Regions from separate parts of the Desulfitobacterium elongatum genome, predicted to be linked through region 1. Evidence: riboswitches for the same ligand, from Rfam matches in the RefSeq annotation. Region 1 holds a riboswitch; the other holds the start of a gene.
What was found. Region 1 has a riboswitch for cobalamin ahead of cbiE (precorrin-6y C5,15-methyltransferase (decarboxylating) subunit CbiE). Riboswitches for the same ligand answer to the same signal wherever they lie in the genome.
Positions count from the first base shown of each region.

Region 1 (3,161 bases):
AAAGTGCAATCAATCCTGTTCCGCGTCAGATGATTCGGGACGCAGTTCGGGAGGTTTTTTCGAAGGAAGCGGTCGAGGTTGTAATTGAAGTTCCGAGAGGAGAAGAAATTGCTCAGAAGACACTCAACCCTCGCTTAGGAATCGTCGGAGGGATCTCTATTTTAGGAACCACAGGAATCGTCCGCCCTATGTCCGAAGAGGCCTTCAAGACCTCGATATTGCCAGAACTTGATCAAGCAGTTGCTTATGGTCATCGAGCGATCATATTAACCCCGGGACACTATGGATTTAGGGCTGCGACAGAGAAATTGCTAGTCCCTGCCGAAGCAATTGTTCAGATGAGCAATTTTGTGGGCTTTTTATTAGAAGAAGCAGCCTTTCGTAAGATAGAGAAAGTTATATTGTTTGGTCATATTGGGAAGTTGATTAAGGTTGCTGGTGGAATATTCCATACTCATACTCATGTGGCCGATGCTCGAATGGAAATTCTTCTGGCCCATGCTGCTTTAGCTGGAGTATCCGTTGAGAGGTTAAAAGAGCTTGCCGAGCTTCCGACAACGGAAGGTGCGGCAAAGGAATTATTAGCGGAGGGATGGGAAGCTTTGCTTTTTGAATTGGCCCATCGCGCCAGCTTGAGAGCCATGGATCATGTACACGGGCAAATACAAATTGGGACGGTGTTTACTCTGCTTAATGGTGAGATGGTCGCATGGGATGAACAAGCTGAGAGAACCATTAAAGAGTTTTGGGATTGGCCAGAAGGTTTAAAAGATTTCCACAATTTAAAATTAACCTTGAGAAGGATTTTCTAGAAAATTAGAGAATAAATACTTAAGATAAAGTATATGCTTACCTCAGAAGCAAAGTCGGATTTCTGAACTAAATTCCACAGAGAGTTGCCAACTTGAAAGCTGAATAGAAGATGTTCAAGGTTCCTCGTTTGAGGATGAAAAGGGAAGCCGGTGAAAATCCGGTGCGGTCCCGCCACTGTGAACCAAGAGTTCCTTTCAGTAACCCACTGGATAAAACCGGGAAGGGGAGAGGAATGATGATTGGAAGCCAGGAGACCTGCCTTGATTATTCACTTAACCTACGAGCGATAGGTGTGATGTGTTTTTTCGGAATATCCGAATAAAGACATAAAAGAGCCGCTCAGGCTCTTTTTTTATCTTCCATCTTAATCCAAAATAGTTCTTTAAAGTATATTCTGGGGAATGTCAGCTATGACGTCGTCTAGGTCAGAGAAGGTAGGTGAATAAGATGATACAAATTTTGGGGATTGGTCCTGGGAACTCAGAATGGCTGCCTTCCGCAATCGAAGAAGAGGTAGCTCAATGTAATGTTTTGCTGGGTGGAGCTCGTGCCCTTGAACTATTTCCGACGTTCTCGGGAGAACGATTTCGGGTCGATCGGGATTTACAGTTGGCGATTCAAACCATTCAGCAGGCGTTGAATCTGAAAAAACAAGTCGGAGTCCTCGTTTCGGGGGATCCGGGGTTCTATAGTTTACTTCCCTTGATCCGAAAGAAATTTCCTGAAGAGATAATCAAAGTTTTTCCTGGAATTAGTTCCTTACAATTTGCTTTCGCTCGGGCAGGAGTCCCTTGGCAAGAGGCAGAGCTCATGAGTGTCCATGGTCGGAGTATTGAAAGTTTGCCCCTTAATGTATGTAAACCTTTAGGAATTCTTACAGGTGGGGATAATACTCCTCAAAGAATTGCTGCATATTATAAATCTTATGGTTTCAATCCTCAGATTTCCATCGGGAACTCTTTAAGCTATCCAGATGAAGAATGGGTCGATACGGATACTAATGAACTGATCGACTCAGTAACAAATTATCCCAACGCTGTGATGATAATCTATCCGGAAAACTCCCAGTATGGAAGGACTCGACAAGAGGTCCAGCTTCAAAGTGGCTTTGGTATCTCGGATGAAGAATTTATCAGGGGAAAAGTCCCCATGACGAAAAGTGAAATTCGAGTTCAAGTTCTTTCAAAGGCTAAGATCTCAGGGAAGGATCGGGTTCTTGATGTCGGAGCAGGAACGGGGAGCCTTAGTATTGAAGCAGCACTGTTAGCTCAGCGAGGATGTGTGTTCGCGGTTGAAGAGGATCCTGAGGCTCAAGAACTTATACTTAAGAATCAGGAAAAATTTCAAGTGTCTAATCTTCGACTAATTCGTGGAACTGCCCCCGAAGCCTTATCGGGTATCCCTCCTATGGATGTTTGTCTCATTGGGGGAAGTCATGGTCAAGTCGAGGAGATTCTGAGGCAAGCGCCTCTACTACCTGGGGGACGAGTGGTCATCACTGCAGTTACCTTGGAGACCGTAGCCAAAGGCATAGAGGCATTAAGAACACTTGATTATCAGGAAATTGATGTAATTTCTATACAAGCGGTGCGTTGGAAAGGAATCAAAGATTTTCATCTGGCCCAGGCACTTAATCCAGTCTTTATCTTGTCAGCACAGAAGGGGTTATAAGAAGGAGGTAAATCATTGAACTCTGATAATAGGGAAGAGCAAAAAGTAAGTGCAGCTAAATTCTACGGAGTCGGAGTGGGACCGGGGGATCCAAAGCTTATCACCTTGAGAGCGGTCGAAGTTCTCCAAGAAATCGAGGTCATCGCTATACCTAAATCTAAAATGGAGCGTGAAAGTATCGCCTGGGAGATAGCAAAGACCCATTGTCCAAGTGGGGTCAGGATTATGGAAATGGAAATGCCGATGACTTCAGACGAGAGCATTCTCCGTGCTGCCTGGCAGAGTGCAGCAGATAAAATACAGGATGAGATGCAAAAGGGTAATTCAGTTGCATTTCTCACCTTAGGAGATCCATCCTTATATAGTACGTACAGCTATCTTCTTACTATCCTTGAACATGTTTTATCTCCTGAGCAGATTGAGACGATTCCGGGAATCACAGCTATGGCAGCAGCGGCAGCACGTGTCAATTGGCCGTTGGCGACAGGGGATGAACCCTTGGTCATCCTACCGGGAATCGAAGGGTTAGAGGAGTATGAGAAATACCCCAATCTCGTCCTTATGAAAGTATCTCGAAATCTTCCGGAAGTATTGAAGCGTATCCAGACGACAGGTGCACAAGCAGTTTTAGCAACACGTGTGGGTCAGGCTGGAGAGAATATTCGGGTGTTGGACGC
Region 1 is NZ_AP038772.1:3,863,035-3,866,195, reverse strand. It holds gene cbiD (cobalt-precorrin-5B (C(1))-methyltransferase CbiD) at 1-812, shown strand, start outside; cobalamin riboswitch at 913-1,090, shown strand; gene cbiE (precorrin-6y C5,15-methyltransferase (decarboxylating) subunit CbiE) at 1,261-2,484, shown strand; gene cobI (precorrin-2 C(20)-methyltransferase) at 2,500-3,161, shown strand, end outside.

Region 2 (3,161 bases), 1.5 Mb from region 1:
TAATTCTGTATCTCCAAGACTCGATGCCGAGATGTTTACGAAAACTGATACGTCAGGATGTTTCCCTAATATCTCAATCGCTGATTCAACAACCCAGCTATCGAATCTACCTCTGGGTAATCGTTGAGGTCAATATGATTCTTTTCAAAATAGGCCTCCATTTTTTGATAGGTAACATTATAATTGACGAGTTCCATCGAATTTTTATCTTGGATTTCATCGATTTTGCCGATACAAGGAGACAAGAATGCTATCTTATCGTCAATCCTTTTGTATTTTTTTAAGTAAATTGACGTGCACATCATAGGGCTTTGGATTGGGGCAAGGTACTTAATCAGTTCAGAGCGGTATGTTTGAATGTAGTTCACAATCACAGGGCAGGGTTGAGCAATAATTGAATCTAGTTTCTGCTCCTCAATGGTTTTTAGATAAGCCCAAGTCGTGATATCTGCACCGATCGACACATCGTAAACAAGCGTTACCCCTAAGGACTTTAAATAACCAAATAACCGTTTATAATTAGGAAAGTTATATCTGATAGAAGGAGCTGCAATGACAGAAATACCAATTCCCCGTGTTAAGTTAGCAAAAAACCTCTCAGTATCATCAGCAAAATCTCGGGCCTTATGATCACATACGTCTATACACGCCCCACAGTGAATGCATTTCAAATGGTCAGTTTTAACCCGATTTTCACCATTATCTAAGAACGCTACGTTTGCTTTGACCGGGCATTTAGCTATACATTTATTACAACCTACACATAGTTTTTTATTCGTAAGTAAAACTTCAACATTCATTGAAAAGCCCCTTATCCTTACTTACTCATATGTTCCTCTTGCAGTTTATTTCATTACCCATAAGCATCAGTTAAGCGTTTTGAATTGCAATACTATTCCCAATATTCGACACAGATTGCGCTAATCCTTCTTAATCCCGTATAATAAGCAAGGCTCCTGCTGATGGCAGGAACCTTGGCTGTTTTTGCAATTTCCTATGTCATGATTATTTCATCCCCTATTGACAAAATCATTTTACTATTCTAACATTAAGCCAACTGAATACATCATTTTTTAGGTGCCCGCAAGGGATAATAGGGAACCAGGTAGAAATCCTGGACGGACCCACCACTGTAATTAGATGTTGACGATGTGCATTTGCCACTGGGATAACTGGGAAGGCGTACATCTTAGTCTATAAGTCAGGAGACCTGCCTATAAAATATCGCGAAGATGGACAATGGTAAAGTTCTAGCTTTTTTATAAAGCTGGGACTTTTTTTTATAATTTTTTATGCTTTAGGAGCTGCCATGAAAACAATTGCAACGATCAAAATCGAGAAACTCGTATTTCCGCATGAAGAAAAACCAGCACTCAGAAATATTGACCTTGAAATTAATCAGGGAGATTTCATCGTCATTACAGGAGATGTAGCCTCTGGAAAATCGATTTTGCTGCACTCGATCACAGGCGCTATCCCTCACTACCATAGCGCGGAATTAACGGGGAAAGTCACTATCATGGGTCAAGATATCAAGGACATACCCCTCAATAAAATGTCCGACTATGTGGGATACATGATGCAGGAACCTCAAAACCAAATCATCAGTCTGGATGTATACGAGGATGTTGCCTTCGGCCTCGGGAACCTAGAAATCCCCCTGGAACAAATAGATCAGACGGTTAAAAACACTTTGGAATTTGTAGGTCTAACGGGCTATGAAAACAGACAGACCGCTTCGCTCTCAGGCGGGCAGGCCCAGCGTGTTGTTTTGGCCGGTGTCTTGGCTCTCAATGCCCCTATTTTGATTCTTGACCAACCAACCGCGGAACTGGATCCCTTGGGCCGCTTCGAGCTATATAAGCGGCTCGGTCAGTTAAATAAAATTCAGAATCTAACCCTTGTTTTGGTCATGGACCGAATTGAGGAAGTCCTTAACTATGCCAACAGAGTCTTCTATATGAGGGACGGCGAAATTTTCAAACAGTATTTGCCTGCGGAATATTACAAGGAACAAATTGAACATCGAAAAGGAAGGCTGAAATGCGCCACTTCCTTGACGAACAACGGTAAGCCGAGGGAAATCATAGCCGAAATTACAAATGTCTCCTACCAGTACAAAAATAATTTGCTCGGTTGTAAAGACATTCATTTAAAAATTCATAAGGGCGACTTCTTAGCCGTCATCGGATTAAATGGGTCCGGAAAATCAACCCTAGCCAAAATGCTCATCGGTCTATTAAAGCCTTCTCAGGGTGAGATTAAAGTTTTTAACCAACCTCTAAATAAAGAAAACCTTACAGAGATTCGTGCGCACATGGGCTTTCTGTTTCAAAACCCTGACTATCAGATTTTTGCAAGCACCCTGGAAGAAGAGGTTGGATTTTCACTGAAGTTAAGAGGTGAGCAAAATGAAATAATTGATCAAAAAATTGATGAGTGTCTAGGATTTGTGGGGCTGCTTGACTATAAGAAAATGCATCCCCAACGCTTAAGCCGCGGTCAGCGCCAGCTTTTGGCACTAGCCTCCATCCTCGTCAGTGATCCGGAATTCATCCTCGCCGATGAACCGACCTCGGGCCTTGACGAAAGCCAAGGATATATGATCATGGATAAACTAGCCGAGCTGTCCAAGAATGGCAAAACAATCCTGGTTATTACCCACGACCTAACCATGGCTAAAAACTATTCGAACCGGTTAGTTGCCCTGCATAACCATCGCCTTCAACTGGATATCTCAACAAATGATCTCAAGGAGCATCTTGATACGCTAAAAGACCTGGGGCTAAATTTCAAACCTGTTATTTCCTTTGAGGAGGGTTAGAATGGGACTTTCTTATGGCATTGAACAAAAGGAAAAACAAAATATAAAACTTATAAATACGTTGGATCCTCGGACAAAACTAGCCTGGTATGCCCTGATGATCTATTTTGCACTGAGTTTGGAAACTGCTATTCAGTTATGCCTTGTTTTATTAGTGGGACTTACGGCCTCTCTTATCTTAACGGGTTCCTTGAAGCAGTATAAGGTCATGATTGTAATCATGTTACTTTTGGGACTCCAGCTACTCATCCTTCAACTGCTCTTCTGCAGGGAAGGCGTTCTAATCTACCAATGGGGCATCTTCAAAATCTACAGTGAAGCAATCCCCCTCACGATT
Region 2 is NZ_AP038772.1:569,707-572,867, reverse strand. It holds gene ACZ42W_RS02560 (EAL domain-containing protein) at 1-72, opposite strand, end outside; gene ACZ42W_RS02555 ([Fe-Fe] hydrogenase large subunit C-terminal domain-containing protein) at 66-800, opposite strand; cobalamin riboswitch at 1,059-1,232, shown strand; gene ACZ42W_RS02550 (ABC transporter ATP-binding protein) at 1,310-2,824, shown strand; gene ACZ42W_RS02545 (energy-coupling factor transporter transmembrane component T family protein) at 2,826-3,161, shown strand, end outside.
Region 2: linked by a shared signal. The riboswitch ahead of ACZ42W_RS02550 (ABC transporter ATP-binding protein) and the one ahead of cbiE (precorrin-6y C5,15-methyltransferase (decarboxylating) subunit CbiE) in region 1 are both predicted to bind cobalamin.